3 regions of the Halomonas sp. ATBC28 genome follow, and region 3 is predicted to be linked to each of the others. Evidence: predicted binding sites of a transcription regulator. Region 3 holds the regulator's gene; each other region holds the start of a gene.
The links. Region 3 encodes sigma-54, which starts transcription at its own class of promoters, with help from an activator protein. Its sites were predicted from a motif close to TGGCACNNNNNTTGCTNT; they were not measured.
Positions count from the first base shown of each region.

Region 1: a site for sigma-54 is predicted at 3,935-3,952, ahead of E0L35_RS00870 (NCS1 family nucleobase:cation symporter-1). Genes of this name have one in related genera too.
Region 2: a site for sigma-54 is predicted at 3,436-3,453, ahead of glnA (glutamate--ammonia ligase). Genes of this name have one in related genera too.

Region 1 covers NZ_VCQL01000001.1:183,043-192,911, reverse strand. Annotated here, with positions in the region: gene E0L35_RS00880 (EAL domain-containing protein) at 1-1,151, opposite strand, end outside; gene E0L35_RS00875 (LysR family transcriptional regulator) at 1,356-2,258, shown strand; gene E0L35_RS00870 (NCS1 family nucleobase:cation symporter-1) at 2,273-3,790, opposite strand; gene E0L35_RS00865 (nitrilase-related carbon-nitrogen hydrolase) at 4,407-5,273, shown strand; gene hydA (dihydropyrimidinase) at 5,336-6,775, shown strand; gene E0L35_RS00855 (NAD(P)-dependent oxidoreductase) at 6,810-8,189, shown strand; gene preA (NAD-dependent dihydropyrimidine dehydrogenase subunit PreA) at 8,186-9,520, shown strand; gene E0L35_RS00845 (ABC transporter substrate-binding protein) at 9,698-9,869, shown strand, end outside.
Region 2 covers NZ_VCQL01000007.1:110,397-120,265, reverse strand. Annotated here, with positions in the region: gene glnL (nitrogen regulation protein NR(II)) at 1-1,011, opposite strand, end outside; gene E0L35_RS09820 (hypothetical protein) at 1,260-1,544, opposite strand; gene E0L35_RS26935 (DUF4124 domain-containing protein) at 1,481-1,633, opposite strand; gene E0L35_RS26930 (hypothetical protein) at 1,583-1,708, shown strand; gene glnA (glutamate--ammonia ligase) at 1,808-3,214, opposite strand; gene E0L35_RS09810 (hypothetical protein) at 3,748-4,371, shown strand; gene E0L35_RS09805 (acyltransferase family protein) at 4,433-5,461, opposite strand; gene E0L35_RS09800 (alpha/beta hydrolase-fold protein) at 5,614-6,582, shown strand; gene E0L35_RS09795 (hypothetical protein) at 6,649-6,957, shown strand; gene E0L35_RS09790 (M48 family metallopeptidase) at 7,000-8,103, opposite strand; gene E0L35_RS09785 (DUF898 family protein) at 8,103-9,311, opposite strand.
Region 3 covers NZ_VCQL01000006.1:160,255-170,123, reverse strand. Annotated here, with positions in the region: gene E0L35_RS08770 (HAD hydrolase family protein) at 1-489, shown strand, start outside; gene lptC (LPS export ABC transporter periplasmic protein LptC) at 490-1,059, shown strand; gene lptA (lipopolysaccharide transport periplasmic protein LptA) at 1,071-1,586, shown strand; gene lptB (LPS export ABC transporter ATP-binding protein) at 1,598-2,347, shown strand; gene E0L35_RS08750 (RNA polymerase factor sigma-54) at 2,477-3,892, shown strand; gene raiA (ribosome-associated translation inhibitor RaiA) at 3,990-4,298, shown strand; gene E0L35_RS08740 (PTS sugar transporter subunit IIA) at 4,303-4,773, shown strand; gene rapZ (RNase adapter RapZ) at 4,861-5,793, shown strand; gene E0L35_RS08730 (HPr family phosphocarrier protein) at 5,839-6,108, shown strand; gene pmbA (metalloprotease PmbA) at 6,125-7,465, opposite strand; gene yjgA (ribosome biogenesis factor YjgA) at 7,589-8,110, shown strand; gene tldD (metalloprotease TldD) at 8,162-9,613, opposite strand; gene E0L35_RS08710 (AsmA-like C-terminal region-containing protein) at 9,610-9,869, opposite strand, start outside.

The DNA.
Region 1 (9,869 bases), on a different contig from region 3:
TCGCTATAGCCGGTAATGCGGCTGAAGGTCTCATTCACCTTAAGAATGATGCCCTGTGGATCGGTAATAAGGATGCCTAAGTGCGTCTGGAAGGCGGCAGCGGCGATTTGGGCCTCGGCACGGGCCTGTTCACGCTCCTCAATACGCTGACGTAGTTGATGCGACAACGCTAAACGATTCAGGTAGTGGCGCGCCCCCCAAGCACCCAGCAGGGCAATCACTGCCGTCACCAACATTAAAATCAAAGCACGCTGCCGCCAGGCCGAGAGCAATTCGTGAAGATCAACGCCAACCACAGCCAGCATCGGATACTCGCCTACTCTCAGCATGCGAAACAGCCGTTTGCGGCCATCAATAGGTGAGTCAATGTTGATTGACCATGTGGACTCACCACGGGTAAGCCACTCGGCCGTTTCTGGGCTCTCAATTTGACTGCCAATCGAAAATGGCTTTTCGGGGGTCGGGTAGCGAGCAATAAATTTTAATCCGGGGTCGACCAGGGCAATGCTCTCGCCGTCATAGACACTCATCTGCTCCAGGGCGTCGGCAAACACTTCAGGTACAATGCTAGAGATGACCACCCCAGCAAACTCGCCGGACGAGGTTTCTAATCGTCGACCATGGTACAAATAGTAGCGTTGGTCACTGATAGACCAGTAAAGCGGGGTAATCAGTTCTTCTTGTCCTGCTTGCTTAAAGGCATTAAACAACGTCGTATCGCTGATATCAGCACCTGCTCTTCGGCTGCTGCGGCCACTCGCCATTACTCGACCTTCAGCGCTCAACACAGCGATTTCGTCCACCATGGGCACATACAGGGTCAGGTTTTCTAGCGAGCGCTGAAGGGCCTGGGCATTATCGCTATCTGGCATGCCTTGCAGGGTTAGCATCTCAGCAAGCCCAAAAAGCGCTTGCCCGCTTTGTGCAAATACGCCTTTTGCCCACTCAGCAACCACATTAGCGCGGGCGGTAATCCGCGACTCGGCGGCCTCAATTTCTTGCCGATACTGTTCACTCAGCAGCCAGCCGAAAAGCACCATCATGACAAGCAGTGCTAGCAGATATAGCGCAATCACATGGCGGCGCTGTTGGCGATAAGTCTTGGTGGCTTTCAATACATCATCATTTACATCATTGGAGGTAGCGGACATCGCGCAGAAGCCTTATTCAGGTAACCCAGGGGGACACCTGATACAGTGTAAAAAGTAACTAAAAATGATACATAACACGCGCTGACACGTGGCTTTATCCGATAGTGCCGCGGTGCTTTTAGGATGTATATCAGTTTTTATCACCGTTAATGCCCTGAAAAGCGTGACGTTATGCATGGATAGCCAATCTACCAGGAAATTGTTATGGCATCGCTGGGCCAAATGAGCGACTACGAGATACGCCTAATCCGTATTTTTAAGACGGTCGTTGAGTGCGGTGGCTTTACCGCGGCGGAAACCACGCTGGGCATTAGTCGTTCGGCGATTAGCCAACACATGAACGACTTGGAGGGGAGGCTGGGGTTTTCGCTCTGCCAGCGGGGGCGTGGCGGGTTTAGTTTAACCGAAGAGGGTAAAGAGATTTATCAGGCAGGGTTAACGCTACTGACCGCGCTTGAAACGTTTAAAAGCGACGTTAACGCGCTGCATCAAACGATCAAAGGCGAGCTGAATATCGGCATCACCGACAACCTGGTAACGCTACCCGCCATGCACGTGACCAACGCCCTGGCAGAGCTTAGCGCGCCGGAGCATGAGGTAACGCTGCACATTCATATGGAGCCTTCTGACGCGGTCATTAGAGGCGTCATGGATGGCCACTTGCACGTCGGCGTAGTACCTGCAGTGAACCTGCCCACCAGCTTAGAAGCGCGGCACCTTTACGACGAGCCATCGTATCTTTACTGCGCGGCTGGCCATCCGCTGTTTACTGAGGATGATGATACGCTTAGCTGTGCAGATATCGCCCAACACTCGGCTATTTCGCCCCGCTATCCGCTACCGGTTGAGGCCCGACAGGCGCATGATGCGCTAAGCCTTCGTGCCTCAGCATCCGACCGAGAAGGCGCCGCTTTTTTGATTCTTACCGGGCGATTTATCGGCTTTCTGCCTGAACACGTAGCTGCACAGTGGGTGGCAGCGGGCAAGATGCGAGCGTTGCATGCCAACACGCAGCACTACCGCATCCCCTTTGTGCTGATCACCCGCCACGACCGCCGCCCCAACCGAGTGGTCGATGCGTTTCTACGCTTAATCAAAAGCAGCTAAACCCGGCAGTATGTTTAACGCTGCTCGGTTGCCTCATTGGCCATTATCGGCGCTGGCCCCGCCTGGGGCGATGACGCCAACACTTGGCTTGCCACATAGTAAACAATTGCCCCCAGCGCCGAGCCGGTAAACCAGCCGTAGTCGTAGAACCAGTTCATGGTGCCAGTTAACAGCGATAGCAACGTAAGCGCCACTGGCACGCCAAAGGCGATAAAACCCGCGATGTTCACCGCAGGATAAGCATGGTTATCCATATACAGGCTGGGCACATCCAAACGCTGCTTTTTGATCAGGAAGTAGTCCACCGCCATGATGCCCGCGATGGGCCCCAGCAGGCTGGAGTAACCCAGCAGCCAGTTGGAGTACATCTGCTCCAGAGAAACCCCTGGCGGAATAACGCCCGCTTTTTGCAGCAGATCGTAGCCCATCAACAACACGCCCACCGCGCCAGTCATCAGCACGCCGCGCGTCTGGTTAATCAATTTGGGCGCAATGTTCTGAAAATCGTTGGTAGGCGACACGATGTTAGAAGCCGTATTGGTAGAGATCGTGGCGATAATGATCAACAGCATCGCCAGTACCACCCAGAAGGGGCTGTCGATATAGCCAATCAAACGTACCGGGTCGGCAACGGTTTCCCCTACCAGCGTTTCGGAAGCAGCGGTTAACACGACACCGAGTGCGGCAAAGAAAAACATCGTTAGCGGCAGCCCAATCACCTGACCAACGATCTGATCTTTTTGGCTTTTGGCAAAGCGACTGAAATCGGGAATATTCAGCGACAGCGTGGCCCAAAAACCCACCATGGCGGTTAAGCCCGCGAAGAAGTAGCCGTATACCGATGCCCCTTCAGGCCGCGACGGCGGCTGTGCCAGTAGTTCGGACATCGACATATTTGGCCACGCCCATATCATCAGCCCAACACCAACGGCTAACAGCAGCGGTGCGGCGAAGGTTTCCAACCATTTAATCGACTCTGCACCACGAATCACCACATAGAGATTCATCGCACCAAAGACAAAAAAGCCGATGACTTCACCAACACCGCCCATCGCAGCCCAAGCGGGAATCAACTCGGAGAGCAACAGATGAATGGCCAAACCGCCAAACATGGTTTGAATACCAAACCAGCCGCAGCCGACCAGGGCGCGCACCAGACAGGGTACGTTGGAACCTAAAATACCGAACGAAGAGCGTAAAACCACCGGAAAAGGAATACCAAACTTCGTACCGGGAAAGGCGTTTAAGGTAAGAGGAATCAGCACGATCACGTTGGCCAACAAAATGGCAAACAACGCCTCCCCCACGCTCAGCCCGAAGTAGGCGGTTAATACCCCGCCTAGGGTGTAGGTGGGCACGCAGATCGACATGCCTACCCAGAGTGCCGCAATATTCCACTTACTCCAGGTGCGCTCGCTGGCCTGGGTAGGCGCAATATCCTCATTAAAGCGCGAACTACTGCGTACATCGTCCCCTACATCTAGCTCTATCAGCCCACCTCGATCCACCATCTGAGAGGTTGTTTCGGTCATTTTTTATCTCCTCAGCATTGCGTTATTGCGCTGCCTAGCTCCCACGGCCAGTGGAGCTTTTCAAAAAGGCGCTTAGAAATCATGGCTTTTAGAAACCATTGTTTTTCAAAACCATCGTTCTTAGAAACCATAGCTTTTAGAAAACAAGCAATAAGCATGCCTACTTGAAAAAGCAGGTCAATTAACTCATTGATTAAAAAGCTGCCTTCCTGGACAACATTATTATTGTTAGCTTGTTATCTTTATATTTTCCCACCTAAAACAAAAACCAACTAAACAAAGCTAGATCAAAAAAAATATTTGCACCAATTTCAAACAGAAAAAAACCAAAAACACTCGCTAGAAATATACCAAACCAATGATTTTAAAAGAATAAAAAAACCATCCAAAACAGTGCAAGACCTCACCAAAAAAGTGAATATCACCAAATGGAACAATAAAAATAAGCAAACTCAATGAGTTAAAGACGATTTAACAAATCTCCTTTAAAGACTTGCTAAAACCACCTACCCAGCGCTACTTTCAACAAAAGCTGTCTATTTCGTCAGCTTTACAAAACTAGTTTCAAGAACACTACAAACATACGCTACACATCAACAATCAGAGGGAGCGTCTCATGCAGAAGATGAAAATCGGGTTGATTCAGATGGGCCTGAAAACCAGCACCGACCTTGAACCAGAAGCTATTCGCGACGCCATGAACGAGGCACATCTGCCAATGATTCAGCAAGCGGCTGACCAGGGCGTGCAGGTGCTTTGCTTCCAGGAAGTGTTTAACCAGCCCTACTTTTGCCCCAGCCAGGACGGCAAGTGGTACGCCGCCGCCGAGCGGGTACCGGAAGGCCCTACCTGCCAGATGATGCAGAAGCTCGCCGCCGAGCACCGCATGGTGATCATCGTGCCGGTGTATGAAGAGACTGAAACCGGTGTTTACTACAACACCGCAGCGGTATTCGACGCTGACGGCAGTTACTTAGGCAAGTACCACAAAACCCATATTCCCCAAGTAGCCGGTTTTTGGGAAAAATTCTTCTTCAAGCCGGGAAAATCCAACTGGCCAGTGTTCGATACTGCCTACGGCAAAATCGGCGTGTATATCTGCTACGACCGTCACTTCCCCGAAGGCTGGCGGGCGCTTGCTCTCAACGGCGCTGAGGTGATTTTCAACCCTTCCGCCACCGTGGCCGGTCTTTCCCAATACCTGTGGGAGTTAGAGCAACCTGCCTCTGCCGCCGCCAATGGCTGCTTTATCGCTGCGATCAATCGAGTTGGAACCGAGGCGCCGTGGAACATCGGCGACTTTTACGGCTCCAGCTATATCGTTAACCCCCGCGGCAAAATCGAAGCTCAGGCCAGCGAAACAGAAGACGAGCTGCTGGTGCACGAGATCGATTTGGACATGGTGCGGGAGGTACGCAACAACTGGCAGTTCTTCCGCGACCGTCGCCCGGAAACCTATACCCGCCTGACCGACGGTGAATGATTCTGCTGGTAAAAAACAGGTTGCTGGTTAAGTTTTCTATTTAAAAACAACAGGAGCGAACGATGAGCTTATTAATCAAGGGCGGCACCGTGGTCACCCACGCCGATACCTACCGCGCAGACGTACTGTGTGTCGACGGTAAAATCCATGCGATTGGCACCGATCTAGATGTCCCTGAAGGGTGTGAAATTGTCGATGCCAGCGATCAACTGGTGATGCCCGGCGGTATCGATCCCCATACGCACATGCAACTGCCGTTCATGGGCACCGTGGCCAGCGAAGATTTCTATACCGGCACCGCCGCGGCCTTGGCCGGGGGCACCACTTCGATCATCGACTTCGTGATCCCACAGCCAGGTCAGTCGCTCCTTGAGGCCTTCGAAACCTGGCAAGGCTGGGCGGAAAAAGCCGCCACCGATTTTGCCTTCCACGTGGCGATTACCTGGTGGGACGATAGCGTGCGAGAGGAAATGGGCACCCTGGTTCATGAACACGGGGTGAACAGCTTCAAACACTTTATGGCCTACAAGGGCGCGATCATGGCCACTGATGACATTCTGGTGGAAAGCTTCTCGCGCTGTCTGGAGCTAGGCGCGGTGCCTACGGTTCACGCCGAAAACGGTGAGCTGGTCTACCACATGCAGCAAAAACTGCTCGCCCAGGGCATGACCGGGCCGGAAGCCCATCCGCTTTCGCGCCCACCCCAGGTGGAAGGCGAAGCGGCCAGCCGGGCGATTCGCATTGCCAGCACCCTGGGCGCACCGATCTATCTGGTTCACGTGTCCACCAAAGATGCCGTGGATGAAATTGCCTACGCCCGCCAGCAGGGTCATCCGGTTTATGGCGAATGCTTAGCCGGGCACCTGCTCATCGACGATAGCGTCTACCAGGATACCGACTGGGGCCGCGCCGCTGCCCACGTGATGAGCCCGCCCTTCCGGCCCAAGGGCCACCAGGAAGCGCTCTGGCACGGCTTGCAGTCGGGCAATCTGCAAACCACCGCCACCGACCACTGCTGTTTCTGTGCCGATCAGAAAGCCGCGGGCAAGGATGACTTTACTAAAATCCCCAACGGCACCGCTGGCGTGGAAGACCGCCTCGCCGTGTTGTGGGATGAAGGCGTCAACACCGGCAAGCTGTCGCCCCAGGAGTTTGTCGCGCTGACATCGACCAACACCGCCAAGATTTTCAACCTCTACCCGCGCAAAGGGGCGATTCAAGTAGGGGCCGATGCAGATATCGTGGTGTGGGATCCCAACGGCACCCGGACGATTTCTGCCAAAACCCACCACCAGAACGTCGATTTCAACATTTTCGAGGGCAAAACGGTGCGCGGCATTGCCCGTCACACCATTAGCAAGGGCAAATGGGTGTGGCGGGATGGTGAGCTGCGTGCCGAGCGCGGTGCGGGCCGCTATTTGGAGCGCCCCGCCTACCCCGGTGTCTTCGAATTGCTGGCCAAGCGCGCCGAGCTGAATGCGCCGATGGCCGTAAAAAGATAACAGCTGTGCCCATAACAACAGCGGAGGCTTTACTGTGACTAGCCCACTGAACCACCTACCCAGCGCAAAAGAGGTCGGCACCTACGACCCGGATACGCTGGCAAGCAACTTTAGCGATCTACATCCGCCGCTGACCCATCGCCAGGCGATGATCGAAAGTCAGCGTTGTCTCTATTGCTTTGATGCGCCCTGCGTCGAAGCTTGCCCGTCGGATATTGATATTCCCAGCTTTATTCGCCAGATCAGCGAGAACAATATCAACGGCGCGGCGGAAACCATTCTGGAAGCCAACATTTTAGGCGGCAGCTGCGCCCGGGTGTGCCCCACGGAAATTCTTTGCGAGCGCAGCTGCGTGCGCAACCACGACGCCGAATGCCAGCCGGTGCTGATCGGTTTGCTGCAGCGTCATGCCACCGACCACATGCAGTTCGACGGTCACCCCTTCAAACGCGCCACTTCTACCGGCAGTCATGTGGCCGTGGTCGGCGCCGGACCTGCCGGGCTCTCCTGCGCGCACCGACTGGCGATGCTCGGTCATCAGGTGACCATCTTTGAAGCCGAACAAAAGCCTGGCGGGCTGAACGAGCACGGCATCGCCCGCTACAAAATGACCGACGACTTCGCCCGCAAGGAAGTGGAATTCTTGCTTGAGATCGGTGGCATCGAGATCCAGTACGACCAACGGCTGGGCGCAAACCTGGAGCTTGCTACGCTCCATAATCAGTACGATAGCGTATTTCTCAGCTTGGGCCTGGGCGCTAGCCGTGCCCTGGGTTTAACCGGGGAGCAAGCACCCGGTCTGATGCCTGCGGTGGACTACATCAAGGTTCTCCGCCAGACCGACGATCTGGGCAGCCTTGCGGTGGCCAAACGCTGTATCGTGATTGGCGCGGGCAATACCGCTATCGATATGGCCACCCAAATGGCCCGCTTGGGCGCTACGGAGGTAACGCTGGTTTACCGTCGCGGCATTGAAGCCATGTCCGCCACCGACCATGAACAAGAGATTGCCAAAGCCAACGGCGTGCGGATGGTGACCTGGGCCCAGCCCGACGAGATTCTGCTGGATGATCAAGGCCGCGTGACGGGCATGCGCTTTGCCAAGACCCATGATCAAGCGGGCCGCTTAACCCCTACTGGAGAAACCTTTGAGATCGCCGCCGATGCTGTCTTCACCGCCATCGGCCAAGGCTTCGAAGGCGCGAGCCTAAGCGATACCACCGCCGCTGAGCTTGCCCGGGACGGCGAGCGCATTCACGTTAATGAGATGTTCCAAACCTCACTGCCCAATGTGTATGCCGGTGGCGACTGTGTGAAGCCCGGTCAAGACCTTACCGTTCAGGCCGTGCAACACGGCAAACTGGCGGCTCACGCCATTCATCAGGCGCTTGTCGCCAAGCAGGAGGCCGCATGAACACACTCACTTTTACACCACCGGGTAAGAAAGACAGCGGTGACAGCGTGGTCAATGGCGTTGACCTATCGGTTAACTTTGCCGGTATTAAAGCCCCCAATCCATTCTGGCTGGCCTCTGCACCGCCCACCGATAAAGCCTACAACGTGGTACGCGCCTATGAAGCTGGCTGGGGCGGCGTGGTATGGAAAACCCTTGGCGAAGAGCCGCCTGCGGTGAATGTCTCCTCCCGCTACTCAGCCCACTACGGAAAAAACCGCGAGGTGATCGGCTTTAACAATATCGAGCTGATTACCGACCGCTCGCTGGAGATCAACCTTAAAGAAATCACTCAGGTGAAAAAGGACTGGCCCGATCGTGCGCTGATCGTTTCCATTATGGTGCCCTGTAATGAAGAAGCCTGGGCCTACATTCTGCCGCTAGTGGAAGCCACTGGCGCGGACGGCATCGAGCTCAACCTGGGTTGCCCCCACGGAATGCCGGAGCGCGGCATGGGCGCGGCGGTGGGCCAAAACCCCGACCTGATCGAGAAAGTCACCTACTGGTGCAAGAAGCACTACTCCAAACCAGTCATCGTCAAACTCACACCTAATATCACCGATATTCGCGTCGGTGCCCAGGCGGCGCTGCGCGGCGGGGCCGACGCGGTATCGCTGATCAATACCATCAACTCGATTACCAGTATCGACCTGGACAATATGGTCGCCAAGCCCACCGTGGGCCACCAGAGCACTCACGGCGGCTACTGTGGCAGCGCCGTGAAGCCTATCGCGATGAACATGGTGGCAGAAATTGCCCGTGATCCGTCCACTCCAACGCTACCCATTTCCGGCATTGGCGGCATTTCCACCTGGCGGGATGCGGCGGAGTTTATCGCCCTAGGTGCCGGCAGCGTGCAGGTGTGTACGGCAGCGATGCTCAACGGCTTTAGGATTGTGGATGAGATGAAAGACGGCCTCTCTCGCTGGATGGCGGAAAAAGGCTACGACTCCATCGAGGCGTTCTCCCGTAAGGCGATACCGCAAACCACCGACTGGAAACACCTCGACATCAACTTCAAAACCATCGCCAAGATCGATCAGGATTTGTGCATCGAGTGCGGCCGCTGTTATATCGCCTGCGAGGATACCTCCCACCAGTCGATTGCCAAGCTCACCGAGCAGGACGGCGCGCGACGCTATGAAGTGATCGAAGAGGAGTGTGTGGGCTGTAACCTTTGCCAGATCACTTGCCCAGTAGATAACTGCATCACCATGGTGCCCCAGGAGACCGGCCAACCCTTCCTGGCCTGGGATAACGACCCACGCAATCCTTTCCGGGTCGCCTCTTAACCTCTTTACCCTCTTTTTTTTAAACAGCCGTTAGCGCTACCCACCGCCCTCAGTTTGTGAGGGCGGTCGCGTTTTCTGCAACATACTGTTCCATCACCCAGTAGCGACAAAAGTCAGCATCCTTGAGAACATGAGAAAATATCGCATATAAAATTCTTTCTCACAAAAGGAAACCCAATGAAGTTCGCTACCACTACCACCGCTATACTTTTAGCAACTGCCAGCGCCACCGCGAGCGCCGACCAGCGAATCGCCACCTTCGACTTAGGCAGCCTGGATACGCTGGATGCACTAGGTTTAAACGAGCAGGTAGTGGGTGTACCGAAAGCCAGCCTGCCTGGCTATCTTG
Region 2 (9,869 bases), on a different contig from region 3:
AAATTCGGTGTGTCCAGGACGTGAATCGCATTCAATCAATCCTTGATGCTGGTGCAAAATCGACTGGGCAATAGAGAGCCCAAGGCCGCTGCCTTCCGCGCGTCCCGACACCATGGGGTAAAACAGTGTTTCCTGCAGCGTATCGGGAATACCGGGGCCGTTATCGATCACGGCGACTTCACTGACCAGCCGGTGACGTTCGGCGCCAAGCGTAAACTGGCGACGGGCGCGGGTGCGTAGTATTAAAGTGGGCTCCGGCGTTTGTGCATCGCTCATGGCCTGTACCGCATTGCGCGCCACATTGAGCACCGCCTGAATCATTTGCGATTCATCGCCGGAAAGATCGGGCAAGCTGGGGTCGTAATCACGGCTGATTGTCACACTAGGGTGTTCGGCAATCAGCAGCGCCCGCACTCGCTCCAGCACCTTGTGGATGTTGACTGGCTCGTGTTTAAGCATCCGGTTAGGGCCGAGCATGGAGTCGACCAGGTCGCGCAGCCGATCCACCTCTTCAACAATGATATGGGTATATTCGCGCAGCGCCGGGTCGTCTAGATCACGCTCTAGTAGCTGTGCTGCCCCGCGAATGCCACCCAGCGGGTTTTTGACTTCATGGGCGAGCCCGCGGGCGAGCACCTTGATGGTCTCCTGGCGTGTGGTTAGCGCCTCTTCCCGGGAGATCTGCATCAGCCGATCCCGCGGCTCTACTTCCAGTAGCAGCTCATCGTCGGATAAGGGCGTCACCGTGTAGTCCACCGTGAGCGGTTCGCTATTCAACGGGGTAATGCGTGCTTCACGCTGGGTATAGGGGTGAAACGCATCCCGCGCCTTGGCCAATACTTCGTCAATGCTTACATCCCCGCCAAGTAGCGTATCCAGGCTGATGCCGTGAACACGGCTAAGGCTGACCGCTAACAACGCTTCAGCGGCAGGGTTCATCCATCGCACACGCAGTTCGCCGTCTAGCAGCAATACCGCTGTGGTGAGATGCTCAAGCAAACGCTGATGCATGGTGGTGTCCTGAAAAATCGCGTCTTCCATCGCCGATACAGACCTACAGGTGGATGATCAATGAGGGAGCTGCAAAAAGCGCGCCAACTATACGTTTATGTCCATTTGCACGGCTTGCGGGCATCGCAGCGAAAGAGCGCGAATCGTTTTAGCGCACTTGCCGTGCCAAATGCTCCTGCTCATGCACCACTTTAGTGCACCCAGGTTTTGGTAGGTAATACTTAGGGCTGTTTTTTTGATCGCGTTTATTAAAGCGCTCTTAAGGAACCGTAATCGTCACCGCTGCCGTGCGGTGCTGTAAACGCTGGCTGCTCTCCAGCATTCTGCCTGGATCTCGTGCCCCCTTGCGGCAGGCCTGTTAACCAGAAGACATCACTGTGCAGCGCTTTCTGGCTAATCTCGCCATTCACCAACAGCCGTACCTGATTGTCGTCGCGCAACGGTGGCGCAATAACCACCTCCACCACGGTCATTCCCTCTTCCACCTGTGCGCCTTGCTGGGGCAGAGCGATGGAAAAGTGGTCGTAGGGCATAAAGGGCTGCTTGGGTTATCGGTAAAGGTAACGTTGCCGTGCTGATCGGTCACCCGATACACCGCCTGCCCGAACGCCGTGCCACCCACTCCCCCACGCCCAAGAGAGCTACCAGCACACTGCTCATCGCCCCTCTGGCACGCTTCTCAGCCTCCCAGCAATAAAAAAACCCCGCCGTAGCGGGGTTCTATTGGCAATCATTGTTACCACCGCCTGGCTGATAGTAACAGCCAGAGGCGAGGAACGCTGATTAACAGCTGTACTTAACAACTGTAGTACATATCAAACTCGATGGGGTGAGTGGTCATACGAATACGCTCCACTTCTTCCATCTTGAGGTCAATGTAGGCATCGATCATTTCGTCGGTGAACACGCCACCTTCGGTCAAGAACGCACGGTCAGCGTCGAGGGCTTCCAGTGCTTGATCCAGGCTGTGCGCCACAGTCGGTACTGACTTGCCTTCTTCTGGCGGCAGGTCGTACAGGTTTTTGTCCATGGCATCGCCAGGGTGGATCTTGTTTTTGATACCGTCGATACCCGCCATCAACATGGCAGAGAACGCCAGGTAAGGGTTGGCAGTCGGATCAGGGAAGCGCGCTTCAACACGCTTGCCTTTCGGGCTGGCGGTGTAAGGAATACGGATTGAAGCCGAACGGTTGCGGGCACTGTAGGCCAGCATGACCGGCGCTTCAAAGCCAGGCACCAGACGCTTGTACGAGTTGGTAGAAGCGTTAGTAAAGGCGTTCAGGGCACGGGCGTGCTTGATGATGCCGCCGATGTAGAAAAGCGCCATTTCAGACAGGCCAGCGTACTCGTCACCGGCGAACTGGTTGTTACCATCTTTCCAGAACGACTGGTGCACGTGCATACCCGAACCGTTATCACCGACCAGCGGCTTCGGCATAAAGGTGGCCGTTTTGCCATACGCGTGGGCCACGTTGTGGATCACGTACTTCATTTCCTGAACTTCGTCAGCTTTCTTCACCAGCGTGTTGAACTTAACGCCGATTTCGTTCTGACCTGCGTTGGAAACCTCGTGGTGGTGTACCTCGACGGTCTGACCAATCGCCTCCAGGGTATTACACATTGCGCCACGAATATCGTGGAAGCTATCGACCGGAGGAACCGGGAAGTAGCCGCCTTTAACGCGCGGACGGTGGCCAAGGTTGCCGCCTTCCACGACACTGTCGGTTGCCCAAGCGCCTTCGTCGGAGGTGATTTTGTACATGGAGCCCTGGATATCAGACTTCCAATGCACTTCGTCAAAAATAAAGAATTCAGGCTCAGGACCGAAGAACGCGGTGTCGCCCAGGCCCGTAGACTGCAGGTAAGCTTCTGCGCGCTTAGCGATAGAGCGCGGGTCACGATCATAGCCCTGCATAGTGGCCGGCTCGATGATGTCACAGCGCAGCACCAGCGTCGCATCTTCGGTGAAGGGGTCAAGGTAGCCCGTACCATCTTCCGGGCGCAGAATCATGTCGGATTCGTTAATGCCCTTCCAACCTTCAATAGAAGAGCCATCGAACATTTGGCCATTCTCGAAGAATTCTTCGTCTACATCGCGCGCAGGCACGGTCACGTGCTGTTCTTTACCGCGAGTGTCGGTGAAACGCAGGTCTACCCATTTAACATCGTGTTCTTCAATTAGCGCGAGAGTCTTGGCTGACATAGTGTCCTCCGGTATGAGCGTGGCTTAAAGCTAACGACAGTAAGCTACCGATAAAAGTGTTGTTCGACAAAATACGTGCTAAACCGCACGTTTGTCATTCTTGTTCGCTCAACGTTTGCCTGACATTGGTTAACAAATCGCTCAGCGAGCATTTCAGACCGGCTATCGTTTTAGCACGCCGCAGGGCTTATGCCTACGGCCCGCTAGCCGCTTGCAAATACAATGCAGAGAACATGCCAACACTGCACCAATATGGCATAAAAAAACAACAACTATCTGTTTTATAAACATTAAAAAATGGCTTCGAATGCCTCTTGATGACGCATAACGGCGCAACAGGCTATTCTGAACCGTCTAAAAAACCTCTTATGCACCAAAATAGAACAAAAATAATGCCGCGCGCCCCATTAAAGTGCACAAGTCATACTTAGCGCTGTTTTTTAGCTCGCAAATTTTTTTACTTGCTACGCAAATAAACCAGCTACTACAATAAATTACAATTTGATAGATTTGCTCACAATCGGAGTCGGCAAATGGGATCGGTCTGCTTTATCGTTGATGCCATGGTGACGGGTGAAATGTTGCCACGCCACTTAAAATCCATACGTGAATCCGGTGTCGCCGACCACTTGCTGCCCATTTTGGTGACAGCCACTCAAGCGCAAGCACGCCTGAGTGCTATTGAACAGCGCTACCATGCTCATTCGCTGATTACACCATCAAGGCCGCTGGGGGCTCGCTTGAATAAAGCCGCGTTTACCAGCCAAGCAGAGTGGCTCATCATTGCGCTACAGAAAAAACCACTGCCTGCGGAGCTTTGGTGTGCACTCTATTCACAGCTCAACACTTACACCCTTGACGCCTTGATTATTGGCCTCACCCGGCCATCGCTGTCGGAACGCATCCTGAGGCGCTTATTGGCCAGTGCTTTACTTTTGCCGCCCTACATTGCCGTGAGGCGAGCCTGGCTAGAACGCTTGGGTGGGTTTGACCCTGAGCTGGACGATAACAGCGCGATCGACGATTTTCTGCAACGTTTACACGCCTGCCCTACGCGTTTAAAAACCTACAACGGAAACCTGCTTAGACTAACGAAAGAGCCAGAAAACCCTTTTCTGGCTAACGCCCCGGTTACGGCTTTCACTCCACGCCCATAATGCGTTTTCTGCCGCTATCTACCGATATCATCCACAGATACCATCCACCGCCACTCTCTGACTAACTTACCTTTAGTCGCTTGCCGAACAGCATGGCGCCCAGTGTCGTGGTATTGGCGAGCTTATTAAGCCCCACTGACCCCACCACACCAACCGCCATAAGCGCCAGTGCATACACGCCAATGGGCAACGACAACGGCTCGACAGCCAGATCAGCGAGCACAAAGAACATGGGGTGAGCCAAGTAAATGCCAAACGAATACGCATTAATGTGGCGCACCCACAAAGGCGCAGGACGCCCGGCCAAGTAGCGCATGGCACACAGCGTGAACAGCACGAAGAAAGGAATGACCCACACCTCTTTGGAAGAGAAGGCCAGCCAACCTGCAAAGGTCGCGGCAATAATCAGCGCCACCATTAGCACCAACCAGACCGGGCGGGCCATTTGCTGCATCCAGGCAGGCCGCGCCAGCATCACGCTCTCAGGGGGTAGCGGGTAGTAGCGCACCAGCACCAGGGCAAGAAAAAACACATAGATCCAACCCAGTGGAGCAATCCACAGCAGATAGCCGGGCAGGTCAACCTCAAACCAGTAAGCCAACCCCCAATACGCCATGCTGATCACACAAGCGCCCCACAGCCACGGCACCGGGTTCAAACGCCACAGCTGCCAACGGGTAAACAGCCAATAGGCCACATAAAACTGCATCGCAATAATCAAAAAATAGCCATGCCAGCCCGCGTACACATAATACTCAATGGCGTTGGCCACGAACCCCACCGGTTCATCCGATGGCTGTTGGCTTAGCCATTCAGCCGTCGAATAAATAAAGCCATACACAAAATAGGGCACCATTACATACTTCACGCGCTGGGCAAGGAACCCTTCCGGCACGGATTTATCGTAGCGAACGGCAAACACAAAGACCGCAATAAACAGGAAAATCGGGGTACCCAACACCAGCGGTATGCGCATCAAATCGGTGGCAACGTTATCGAGGCGCTGATTGACATGATCTAGTAAGTGAAACAAAAAAACGGCTATACAGCCGTAAGCACGCAACCAATAGATCTCTTCAATTTTGCGCATTGGGCCTCCCGCCTCGACCTACTCCTACCCTGGCATTTTGCATGGCGATGATGAATGACTATGCTAACTGACTGTCTTATATGGCTATGATGAACAATAAAAGCCTTCGCGCTGTCCGACCCCATTGAACAGTTTTAATTCCCGGAGGAAACGTGTTCATCCCCAAGCCACCAGTATTCTCGTACCGATTTCACGCCCTACTTACGGCATTTATTGGCTGGCTAACGTTCAGTGGCCATAGCTTAGCCAGCGAGGTTGAACACCATCAGTTTTTCTCGCCCACGCTAGGTTACGACTACCCCTACAGTATTTATTTACCCGACAATTATGACGCCCAAGCGACAGACGCGTATCCGGTCGTTTATATGCTGCACGGCTCATTTAACACTGACCGCGACTGGGTTTCTCGCGGCAACTTGCAGCAGGTGGCGGATAGGTTAATCGCTGCCGGGCATATTCCTCCGGCCGTTTTCATTATGCCCGGCAGTCGCAGTTGGTGGGTAGATGGCCACAACGAACCCGCCCGCAGCGCATTTTTTAACGACCTAATGCCCCACGTGGAAGCGACCTACCGAGTGGGGCAAGAGCGCCACCTGCGTGGCGTAGCTGGCTATTCCGCCGGTGGCTACGGCGCACTCAACTTTGCCCTGGAGCGGCCTGAACTGTTTGCCGCGGTAGCCGCGTTAAGCCCCGCCAGCTACGCCCCCCTGCCGCCGCGTAACTCCACCGCCTGGCGCCACCCTTCATTTATCAATGACCAGGGCCGATTTGATCGCGAGCTGTGGCAAAACCTTAACTACACCAACTATTTGGAAGAGTATCGCCTGCGCGTAACCCCTCGCGGTACCGAAGATGAGGGCGACCTTTCCCCCGTACCGCTGTATATCAGCGCCGGGCGAAGCGACGTTTATGATGCAGAATTTCACGCCCGCATACTGCGCCAAGCCATGGAACGCATCCAGCCCAACGATGTGCGCCTCGACCTCTACCCCGGTGGCCATACATGGAAAGTATGGCGCGCCAGCCTACCGGCAGCGCTAAACTTTCTCTTTCAATACGTGGGGCAAGAAAACAGCCCAGTGGTGGAGACCAACAGGGCGGAGGATGAACAGCATACATAACCCCATTGAAGGCACTACACTGAAACTACACTCATCACGTCATTCAACAAGACAAGGAAGACAGCGATGCACCAGCATATCGAATGGGACGAACCCGGCAGCGCCAGTGTTATGCAGTACTTTAAAAAACACCCGGATCAAAGCAGCCAACCCGACCCGGGCGACATCATTTCCGCACGCTACCAAGGCGCCATGGTACGCGTCAAAGTAGAAGCCTACCGAGAAGATGACGCCGTCAGCATCGGCGAAGTCGCCGCCATCATCGACACCAACGGCGGCCGCCACCAAAGCCACGACAAGCTGGAAGTCGGCCACATCGTCCGGGTACCCGACGACAAACGCGCGATGGAAAAATGGGGAGACGACGAAACATAAGCATGAAGAGTGGCGCGGTTCTCGATACAGCGTTAACAGCCTTTAATCGCAGATCGCTTGCAAGGCCGCCCATTCAGCTGGCGTTAGAATCGCAGTAGTACCGCCTTGGCTTTCAGCTAATTGCTGGGCCTGGGTACCGCGCCAGCTGGAATCAGGGTGTGTAGATAAATGCTCGGGGGTAGCAATATCACCGTCCTCCAGCCCCTCGATCCGCGTAAAAAAGTTTGCAAACCCAGCCGCATCAACTTCCGCCGTAGCGAGCATTTCGAGAGCAAAACGGTCTGCCTCGACTTCAGCCTCCCGGCTATAAGAAGCAGTAAGCAAATGCTCACCCACCACCGCGGCACCCGCAAGATCGCCAAAAACCATGCTAAGCAGCCCCGCTGCCCCCGCCGCCCGTAATGCTTGCCGCATTGGGTCTCGCCGCTCCACATGGCCAATTTCATGAGCCAGTACCCCCGCCACCTCTTCGGGGGACTCAGCCTCTTCCAGCAATGCATTCAGGATAACCACCTGCCCGCCGGGAGCGGCAAACGCATTGACTTCAGAATGACCGAAAACCTGAATGTCTATGGCGTAGTGCATATCACGCCCTGCAGTCAACCTCTCCAGCATCGTATCTAGCGCCGCCACCCCCTCAGGAGAATCGCAGCGCTGCATGCCTGCGTTTGAACTACTTAGCACCCATTCGATTTGCTGGGTAACGGCTTTACCAAACGCAACTTCGCGCTCGATAGGAATGGCCTGAGCCAGGATATTGGCCATGCCCGGCAAAATAACGAAAAGCATCAGCGCAATGGCCGCCACCGCGCCCGCTCCCCATCCTGCCATGCGCAACCAGGTTCTTTTACGGACATCACGGCGGAAAAGATCAGGCTGTGTGGCACGCAACCAAGCAATAAAGTCGTTATCAGTGACAATAAGCCGTGCAGGATCTCTCTCGTCAACAGACGAGACATAACGGGTCAAGGTCAGCTGTTTTGTACTCGAACTATCACGGAGAGCACGAAGATCGGCGAGTTCCCAGCGAACGGGGTCAGCTAGTGATTCTGCGTGGATGACCAGCGTCTGCTGGTCATCTAACACCGAAATGCACACCTCATGACGATAGGCCGTCACGCCATCAAAGAATTGCGCCTGCAACATTAAAATGCGCCAGCGACATCGAGTGCATCCGCCACGCCCTCAGCACCAACGGCATCATCTGCCTGACGCTGCTGGATTTGATGTAAAGGCTCGGGATTTATGATACTAAACGTCTGAACATAATGCCCCAGTATAGGCTGAGTAATCATCACCATTTTCATTGCCTGAAACAGCAAGAATAAAAAGATATAGCTCAGCGCAGCACCAATGAATCCAACCGTGACTGACGAGATACCAAAATCAAAAATGGCCGTCATAACACTTATTATAAATAACGACATTACCCCCATCCCGACAGCTGCAATAAAGTAAATCCTGATAATAGCCCCCGTGCGCGGCTCAGCCTTAAAGCTAACCTCCTCGCCTAGTGTCTTGTGAGAAGTCATATAAGCAAAACTCTTAACCTGGTAATACACAACACCGATAGCCACCCAGACGCCGCCAACACAAAGCAGGGCTGTCGCGAGACCGTTATACCCCCATGTAAAAATACCTAAACATACCAAGAGAATGACGATACCAATAAACAAATGCGTTAGCGACGAATAGAGACGCGGCCAAGATCCACCCTGCTTGATACGAGCATCACCATAGTAACTCCGCTCGGCCATATACTGCTCTAACTTGAACGTAGCCAGCGGGGCCAGCGCACCCAATGTTACGACCGTCAGCAACCTGTAGCCGATGGCACGGATCACATACCCCCAAGCGCCTTTTTCCATACTAAAACGAATGCCGCACCACCGCGTTCGACTCATCATGTATCGGCGTTTCTGATAACTGGCATAAAAAAGAAGAGGCAAAACAGCAAGAATGTGTATATACACAACAACCAGATAACGAGCTTGCTCAGTTGGATTAGTAGCACTCGACGAGACGTTAAACATCGAAAGGCCGAAGTAGAAGAGCAACATCTGAAAAACGCCGAGATACAACGCCAGGATAACCAGGGCAATGAGAAAGCCAATAAACTTCTCAAGCCCTGTACCCGTGTACTCCAAGGCAGAATCATTGGCACTTGTAGAAGCCCAAAGATACTGACGGATGCGAGTCGTTTGCCAGAAACGGTAAATACCCAGAGTAAGGATAGTGAGTAAGCCGGTTTTAAACACCAGAAAGAAAAGCGAGAGACTATCGGGCTCTTGACGAGCGGCCACGCTTTTCGGTTCAGACGCTAAGTGATGAGTGTCCATGCGGGAAATATCCATGTCTTTTAACGTTAGTGATATAGCTTAATTTGACGTCTAGCTACATAAGTATATCTCAACGCTGAACAAAAACTAAGTAGACTTTGCCATTAATTGCAGTTAGATACCCAGAAATCGGCAGAAGGACTCAATGCTCGCCACTTATGACGATTCATGCACATTTCGATTAGACGTGATAAGCCTCAAGCGCAGCGGTGCCACGAGCACACACTTTAATAAGCTTATGCCGCTGGCCATGCTTTCTGAGCGGCCTATATGGCAACACCTACTCTGCCACCTAGTCCGGGGCATGCACATTTCGAGTACGTTAGCGCACCCGCGAAAGCACCGCGCAGAGGTGCCACGGGCACACACTTAAATAAGCTTACGCCGCTGGCGATGCTTTCTGAACGGTCTATATGGCAACACCTACTCTGCCACCTAGTCCGGGGTCATGCACATTTCGAGTAGCGAGGCGTAAGCGTTAGCGCACCCGCGAAAGCACCGCGCAGCGGTGCCACGGGCACATACTTTAAATCTATAGCCATACTGCCTGGGCGGCAGCTAACCGACTAACCG
Region 3 (9,869 bases):
CTGGATGTTGACGGCGTCCTTACCGATGGGCGCCTCTACTTTCAGGCCGATGGTATCGAAATCAAAGCATTCCACACCCAGGATGGCCACGGGCTAAAGCTTCTCAAACGCGTGGGCGTACATGTCGCGTTGATTACCGGGCGCGACTCCCCCATGGTTAGCCAACGCGCGGCGGCACTCGGCATTGACCATGTTCACCAAGGCTGTGAAGACAAGCTGGCCACACTGCGCGGGCTCTGCCAGCGCCTCGATATTGAACTAGAGCAGGTGGCTTATTGTGGCGACGACCTACCCGACCTAGCGGCTATCAAACGTTGCGGCGTCGGCATTACCGTGCCAAACGCGCCGGACTATATGCATACCCACGCCGACTGGACTACCGAACGCCTGGGTGGCCACGGTGCCGTGCGTGAGATCTGCGATACGCTGCTTGAATCTCAAGGACACTGGGGCGCGGTGCTCGACACCTATCTGCACGGCCGCACGTAAATGTTTAAACGCTTTAAAGTACGCCTCTGGTTAGCCGGGCTAGTCATCGCGCTGGGGATTCTGCTGGTATGGCTTGACCCCCGCGGGCCTCAAGACACCAGCATCGACCCCGAAGCACAGGCTCAGGAACCTGGCCACGTGCTGGAAAATGCCGAGATTACCCTATTCGGGGATAACGGCAGTGTCATGCAGTCGCTAAAAACACCGCGCCTTATCCATACCCCGCAGCGCAGCGAAACCTGGACGGAAGAGCCCGAGGCAGTACTGTATGACAGCGAAAACCGTCAGTGGCTGGCCAGCGCCGCTGTAGGCACGCTCAACACCGCTACCCAAGCCCTGCTGCTGTCAGGTTCGGCTCGACTGTTTGCACCAGATGAAGGCTGGCAGCTAGATACCGAGCTACTGCACTATGATGGCCTCGAGCAGCATGCCTGGAGTGACACACCGGTATTGATGCAGCAACCGCCGCAGCAAATGAGCGCTTCACGTATGGACGTTTGGCTTAACACCAGCCAGGTTCGCTTAACGGATAATGTGCGCGGCACGCACCCCCCGGCCACACAACGCTAATAGGAACCGCCATGAAAGCCATGATTTCCCCAGCCCTGCTCTACACTGCACTGTTCGGTTTAGCGATACCTTTATCAGTGTTAGCCCAAACCAACTCATCTTCCCAGGCCCCAGTGGAAGTGGAAGCCGACCGTTTAGATCTTGATCAGCGGGCAGGCACAGCTGTTTATACTGGGGATGTGGACATTCGCCAAGGCGAAATGCAACTGCGCGGCGAGCGGGTAGAGATCGAACGCAACGACGCGGGCGAACTCTCGACAGCCACCGCTACCGGTGAGCGCGCCTACTTGCGCCATCAAGGCGAAGGGCAAGAAGGCCCCACGGAAGGCTGGGCGCGGCGGATTATTTATCACGTCGCCGAGCGTCGCGTAGAGCTGATCGACCAAGCCGAACTGACCCAGCAAGAGGACACCTTTAGTGGCGGTCGCCTTGAGTATTTTATTGACCGAGAAGTGATTCAAGCGCGCTCTGACGTTGATGGCAGCGAGCCCCAGCGCATACGCATGACCCTTCAGCCTGAACAATAGGGAGCCTAGCTGTGGCCACTGCTGACACTGCGCCGATCAAAACCCTTTATGCCCACCACCTGGCTAAAAGCTACAAACGCCGCCGAGTGGTCAAAGACATCAATCTGGAGATATCCCAAGGCAGTGTCGTTGGCCTTTTGGGCCCCAACGGCGCGGGCAAAACCACCTCATTTTATATGATTGTTGGGCTGGTCAAATCCGACGCTGGCAAGGTGGGTATCGACGATGTGGATTTAACGCGCGCCCCCATGCACGAGCGCGCAGCCGCGGGGATTGGCTATCTACCTCAAGAGGCGTCTATTTTCCGCAAACTCTCGGTTGCCGAGAATATTATGGCGATACTCGAGACCCGCAAAGAGCTTAACCGCAGCGACCGCGAACAGCGCCTGGAAGCGCTACTCGAAGACTTCCATATCACCCATATTCGCGACAACCTGGGCATGAGCCTTTCGGGCGGCGAGCGCAGGCGTGTAGAAATAGCCCGCTCGCTAGCCACAGAGCCCGCTTTTATTCTGCTCGATGAGCCTTTTGCGGGCGTTGACCCCATCTCGGTAGGTGAGATTAAAACCATCATTCGTGCACTGAAACAGCGCCATATCGGCGTGCTGATCACCGATCACAACGTGCGTGAAACACTAGACATTTGCGATATCGCCTATATCGTCGGCGATGGGCAAATCATCGCCAGTGGCTCGCCCGCCTCGATTCTCACCAACCAAAAAGTAAGGGATGTGTATTTGGGCGCCGATTTTCGCCTGTAATGTTTTTGCCTTAATTGCCCCTAAATAGCGCTTTAAAACAACTTTACGACCAATGGCATGCTTATTGCACTTGCGCCAAGCACTCACTCGCACTAGGGTGGAGCATTCTGATTAACGAGTGGTTCTCAGATGGTCATGAAAGCTTCTCTCCAACTGCGTATCGGCACACAGCTGACCATGACGCCCCAGTTGCAGCAGGCCATTGCGCTGCTGCAACTCTCTACGCTGGATCTTCGTCAAGAAATTCAGCAGGCCCTCGATGCCAATCTCATGCTGGAGCAGGAAGATGAATTTAGTGAACAGGCTGTCAGCGAGCCTAAGGAAGAAGAGTGGTCAGAGAGCATCCCTACTGAGCTCTCGGTAGATAGCGACTGGTCAGATACCTATCAAGATATGGGAAGCCAGGGGGGCAGCAGCAGCGAAGGCCCCGACTTTGAGCGCCAGGCAGCCGGGCAGAGCCTTCATGGCCACCTGCTGTGGCAACTCGCCATGACCGATTTTAGCGCTCGCGAGCAGCTTGTCGCGGAAAGTTTAATCGACGCGCTAGACGCCAACGGCTACCTGACCCAGCCGCTCAACGACATCCGTGAAGGGCTTCGTGCCCAGGGCATTGACGGGCTAAGCCAGCGCGAAGTGGAAACCATTCTACTCAAGCTCCAGCAGTTTGAGCCGACCGGCATATTTGCCCGTGACTTGCGTGAATGCTTGATGCTGCAGCTCGCCGCTCTCCCCGATGATACGCCACTGCTGGTTCCCGCCCGCCGCTTGGTGCGGCAGTTTCTCGAAGCGCTTGGCAAAGACGATATGCGTCTGCTGAAACGCCGTCTAGGGCTCGACGACGAACAGCTGGCCGATGTCATCCTGCTTATTCGCAGCCTAGACCCACGCCCAGGCAGCGCCTACGGCGACACCGATGACAGCTATGTCACCCCCGATCTAGTCGTCCGCCACGATAATGAAGGCTGGCATTTAGAGCTCAACCCCGAGGCCCTGCCACGGCTGCGCATTCAGCCCGACTACGCCAGCTTGATTAAGCGTGCGGATAAAAGCGATGACAACCAGTTTCTCAAAGAGCACTTGCAGGAAGCGCGCTGGTTGATCAAGAGCCTCTCTAGCCGAAACGATACGCTGCTGCGTGTTGGTCGCGAGATCATTACCCGCCAGATTGGCTTTTTAGAGCACGGCGAAGAAGCCATGAAACCACTGATACTGGCCGACATTGCCGAAGCCGTGGAGATGCACGAGTCGACTATTTCACGGGTAACGACGCAAAAATATATCCATACACCCCGTGGTGTGTTTGAACTCAAATACTTTTTCTCAAGCCAGGTGAGCGGTCAAGATGGCGACAGCCACTCCAGCACCGCCATCCGTGCACGACTCAAGAAACTGATTCAAGAGGAGCCGCCCGGCAAGCCGCTTTCAGACAGCCGCTTAGTGACGCTATTAGGCGAAGGAGGGATTCAAGTGGCGCGTCGTACGGTGGCGAAATACCGTGAAGCCATGGGCATTCCCTCTTCCAGTGAACGGCGTCGTTTGCGCTAACTTCGTTAACGTTTCAGGGAAACTCTCGACAAGGGCTTTGCAACGCGGCAAAAAGGGTTACAATCGAAGTACAGTCCGATGGATAAGGAGCACGTCAATGCAAGTAAATATCACTGGTCATCACGTAGAACTGACTGACGCCTTGCGTGACTATGTCAACGAGAAGCTTGAGCGTGTAGAGCGCCATTACGACAATATAACTACGGTGCAAGTCACCTTATCAGTGGAGAAAGAGCGCCAGCAGGCCGCCTGTACGCTGCACGCCGCAGGTGCTGACTTACATGCGGAAGCCCTAGACAGTGATATGTACGCCGCTATCGACGCACTAGCGGACAAAATCGACCGTCAACTCGTTAAACACAAGGAAAAAGCACAAGCTCGCGCCCAAGGCGCCGGTGTGCGTTAATTCAATGACGTTGGAAACCATACTCCCCCCGGAACGCGTTCTGTTCGACGTCCCCGGGGGCAGCAAAAAAAGGGTGCTGGAGTTTTACAGCACCTTTATCGCCCAAAATATCCCCAGCCTGGACAGCCAAGAAGTGTTTAGCCGTTTAATCGGCCGCGAGCGCTTAGGTAGTACGGGTATTGGTAACGGCGTGGCTATTCCTCATGCGCGTAGCCCCCACTGCAACGCCCCTATCGCTGGATTTTTGAAACTGGCTGAAGCGATCGATTTTGACGCTATCGACGGCGACCCGGTAGATCTGGTGTTTGTCCTGTTGGTACCCGAAGAGGCAGATGACACGCATCTCTCACTACTGGGTCAGGTAGCGACCATCATGAATGATGCGGACACGCGCCAGCAACTGCGTAAAGCAGCCAGCCAGCGCGAACTGCTTGAGCTGATTACCGCCAAAATTCGCGAGCAATCAGCGGCCTAAGGGTCTGAAACCCTGTTCAGGGCAGATCACAGCAGGTTATCCGCTCACCACCCTCAACGCAGCTTGATCAAAGCAAAGAGAGACTCTATGCAACTGGTGATCATTAGCGGCCGCTCCGGGTCAGGTAAATCTATCGCCTTGCAAGCGCTGGAAGATCTTGGCTACTACGCGATTGATAACCTCCCAGCTATGTTGCTGGGGTCGTTGGTGGATGAACTGCGTGACCAGGGCGACCGAGCACATTTAGCGGTGAGTATTGATGCCCGCAATTTGCCGGGAGCTCTGGAGCGCCTGCCCTCTTTATTAGACGAGTTGCGCCAGCGTAAAATCGACTTTCAAGTTATTTACCTGACCACCGATGCGCGCATACTGCTTGAGCGTTACTCAGCAACGCGTCGCCGTCATCCGCTGACCCGCGATAGCGAAATGACGCTGGAAGAGGCGATCAATAAAGAAGAGACGACGCTAGAGGATATTCGCGATCTGGCCGATCTATTGATCGATACATCACGATTATCGGTGCACGATTTACGCCGTCGCATTACCGACCAAGTAGCCCATCAGCGGCGCGACAAGCTGACGCTAACGCTGGAATCGTTTGGGTATAAACGCGGCGTACCGTTAGACGCCGACCTGGTCTTCGATGTGCGCTGCCTGCCAAATCCGTACTGGGATCCAACGCTGCGCCAGTTCACTGGCCGCGACGCGGAAATCGTGGCTTTTTTGAACAGCTATCCGATTGTTGATGCCATGAGCGACGACATCTTGGCCTGGCTAGAGCGTTGGCTACCCGCTTACCAGAATAGCCAACGTAGCTACATGACTATCGCGATTGGCTGTACTGGTGGCCAGCACCGCTCGGTCTATATGGCCGAGAAGTTAGCGGAAAAATTGACTCCTAGCATGGGCGAAGTTCAACTTCGCCACCGCGAACTGGGTCTGCACTACACCATAAGCGAACAGTTGGCCGCTCCCCTCGTCAGCGCTTCCACACCTAACGAGCGGCCAGAGACCTCTTAAGCGCGTCTATCCATTAATGACACCACTCGGCGAAAAGGAACCAGGGTGCCAGAACGCATACTTACACTTACCAATCAACGCGGGCTACACGCTCGCGCGGCGACAAAACTGGTCAAATGCGGCCAACAGTTCACGGCAAACATACGCGTTTACAAACAGCAACAGGCCGCCGACGCCGCCAATATCATGTCACTGCTGATGCTTGCCGCACCTTGTGGCACCGAGCTTAGAATCACCGCCGAAGGCGATGACGCCGAACAGGCGCTTGAAGCGATTCAAGCGCTGTTCGACGCCCGCTTTGAGGAGGATCAGTAAGCCGCCGCTTGGCTTGTTAGTCCCCCGCCACGGTCATGGCATCAATCAACCAGCTACCCGTGTGAACACTGCCACGGGTATCAGTGTCATCGCCAATACCTACTAAGCCAGCAAACATCCGCTCCAGGTTTCCAGCAATGGTGAACTCTTCGACCGGGTACTGCACCTTTCCATTTTCGACCCAAAAACCTGCTGCACCGCGGGAATAGTCACCGGTCACACCGTTGACACCTTGGCCCATCAACTCAGTCACCCAAATACCCCGCCCCATCTCTTGCAACAAGCTTTCGCGTGATTGCAGTGGCGTTGCTAAACGCACGTTACGTGCCCCACCGGCATTGCCCGTGGTTTGCATATCGAGACGACGAGCGCTGTAAGAAGAGAGCATATAGCTGGCAATGCGTCCCTGATCGATAAAGCGATTATTGCGCGTTTGCACGCCCTCGCCATCAAACGGTGAGCTTGCCGTGGCGCCAATCTCCATTGGCCGCTCTTCGAGACTAAACCAGTCGGGAAACAATGGTGTACCGAGCCGGTCGCACAAAAACGAGGCCTGCCGGTAAAGCGCACCACCGGCTAACCCACCGAGCAGGTGGCCAATCAAGCCACTGGCCAACGATGGGTCAAACAGCACCGGAAAGGTGCCCGTTGGCGGCCGTTTAGCACCTAGCCTGCGCAGCGTACGCATCGCGGCTTCGCGCCCCACCTCAGCGGGGTCACGTAGCGCCTTGGGGTCACGGGCAGAGGTGTAGTCATAATCACGCTGCATACCGCTCGCGTCTTGGGCAATCAGCATGCAAGAAAGAGAGTGACTACTGCCCTTTTGGGTACCTAAAAAGCCGTGGCTATTGGCGTAAACGCGCACCCCTTCGCCACTGGAGAGAGACGCGCCATCTGACTGTGAGATGCCGTCAACGTCTCGCCCCGCCTGCTCGCAGGCAAGCGCTAACTCAATCGCCTCATCCGTTGTGAGCGCCCAGGGGTAGTGCACTTTTAGATCGGGCAACTCAGTAGCCATAAGGGAGGCATCGGCCAGCCCTGCGGCCGGGTCTTCGCCGGTATAGCGGGCAATCGCCAGCGCTTTCTCTACGGCTGCCTGGATCGAGGCACTGCTGGCATCAGTGGATGAAGCGCTGCCTTTACGTTGACCCACGTATAGCGTGACGGCAATGCCTTGGTCACGGGATAACTCAACCGTTTCAACTTCGCCCAGGCGTACGCTAACGCCTATACCCTGATCGACGCTTGCGCCTACTTCGGCAGCATCCGCGCCCAAGCGCTTCGCCAGCGCTAACGCCTCTTCGGCGCGCGCGGTCAATAGCGACTGCTGCGCGGATGCATCAAATGCCTGTGCCATATGGCCTCCTATTTCAACCGAATGCCTCTCAACAAAAGTCTTGCAAGAGAGTGTCATCGGCGAATCAATGTTGTACTCGCAGCTGGTATAATGCCGCCACGAATCTTGTCTGTGAGTCACACTATGCGTAAGCAACGTCCCGATCCCGTTGAAGTAGAAGAACAGGAAGAACGCCCTAGCAAGTCGCAACTCAAACGCGAAATGCATGCCTTACAGGCACTTGGGGAAACCTTAATCGCCATGCGACCGGCGGAACGCGCCCGTTTCCCCCTCTCTGACGATATGCTACGCGCTATCGAGGAAACCTCGCGTATTCGCTCCCATGAAGGTCGCCGCCGCCATATGCAGTATGTCGGTAAGCTGATCCGTAAAGAGGATCTTACCGCCATTCAAGCCGTGTTCGACTCCATCGATCAGGAGCAAGAGCAGCGCGACCACGCGTTCCACCGACTGGAAAAATGGCGGGAACGCTTAATTGACGAGGGCGATGCGGCAGTTGACCTGTTTATGGCGGAGCACCCCGACGCCGATCGCCAGACACTGCGTCAATTGATTCGCAACGCCCAGCGGGAACGCGAACAGGGCAAACCGCCGACCAGCTCGCGCAAGCTCTTCAAACACCTGCGCGAAACCTTAGCGCTTTAAAAACCGCACTTTAAAAGCAGCCTCTTTAAGACGGCTTTTCAAGACCGCCTATCAAGACTGCGTGCCGCCGACGGTCAGCTCATCCAATTTCAGGGTGGGCTGGCCCACACCCACCGGCACGCCCTGCCCTTCTTTACCACACACGCCAATACCGGTATCCAGCGCCATATCATGGCCAATCATGGAAACACGCTGCATCGCTTCCGGCCCGTTACCAATCAAGGTGGCGCCTTTCACCGGCGCCGTCACCTTACCGTCTTCAATCAAGTAGGCTTCGCTGGCAGAGAACACAAATTTGCCAGAGGTGATATCCACCTGCCCGCCCCCAAAGCTCACCGCGTAAATACCGCGCTTAACGCTTTTGATAATATCGCTGGGCTCATCTTGGCCCGCAAGCATGACCGTATTCGTCATGCGCGGCATCGGCAGGTGGGCAAAGGATTCGCGTCGCGCATTGCCTGTGGGAGCCATACCCATTAAGCGGGCATTGAGTTTGTCCTGCATATAGCCGGTCAAAATGCCGTCTTCGATAAGCGGCGTGTATTGGCCCGGCGTGCCCTCGTCATCCACGCTCATTGAGCCACGGCAATCCGATAGTGTCGCATCATCGACAATCGTCACGCCTTTTGCGGCCACGCGCTCGCCCATTTTGCCAGCAAAAGCGGAACTGCCCTTACGGTTGAAATCCCCTTCCAAACCATGGCCGACGGCTTCATGAAGCAAAATTCCCGGCCACCCCGACGCCAGCACCACAGGCATTTGCCCCGCGGGCGCATCGACGGCTTCCAGGTTGACCAGTGCCTGACGCACCGCCTCTTTGGCGTACTGCTCGGCAACTTGGTCATCGCGCAGCTTGGCCATGGAGTAACGGCCACCGCCGCCCGCACTGCCACGCTCACGACGACCATTTTTAACCGCGATAACGCTGACATTAAAGCGCACCAGCGGGCGAATATCCGCCGCCAAGGTGCCATCGCTTGCCCTCACCAGCACTACTTCGTAGGTACCTGAAAGAGAAGCACTCACTTGACTGATGCTCGGGTCTGCAGCACGCGCGATTTTGTCAGCCTGTTTTAGCATGGCGACTTTGTCTTCCGCGCTTAGCCCGGCCAGGGGGTCGATTCCCGCATAGCGCGACATGGCGGATACCGGGCGCACCAACTGTCCAGGCAGACGTTGACCGCTGCGGACGATGCCTGCCGCCGTGCGGCCGGTGTCCATTAGCGCATCGGCCGTTATTTGGTTGGAGTAGGCAAAGCCAGTCTTTTCACCTGCCAGTGAGCGTACGCCGACGCCACCGTCAATATTGTAGCTGGCCTCTTTTACCTCTCCATCCTCCAGTACCCAGCCCTCTTGCCAGGTACGCTGGAAATAGAGATCGGCATAGTCAATGCCCGCGCCCATGGCGTAGCCCAACCCCGTTTCCAGAGCCTCTAAATCGAGTCCTCCGGGGGTCAACAGAATGGCGGCGGCCGTATCTACATCACTTTTATATGCGGTCATTGGGGGCCTTCTAAAGTAACCTGCGGCGAAGTCCAAGGGCCTCGCACGCGATAATGGAGTGTCGTGGCGCGATCTAAGGCGTCGCCAAACAGCTGGTCAGCAAGGAACAGCGCGCCACCCACGATGGGTGCGCCAACGGCAATCGCCGCGATCGGTAAACTTTGCGTCACTGGTAGTGTGACGCCAAGCCGCTGGTCAAGTTCACGCGTCACCAGGTTGACACTGCCGGTAAGCGTTAGGGTGGTGGCCGGAGTAT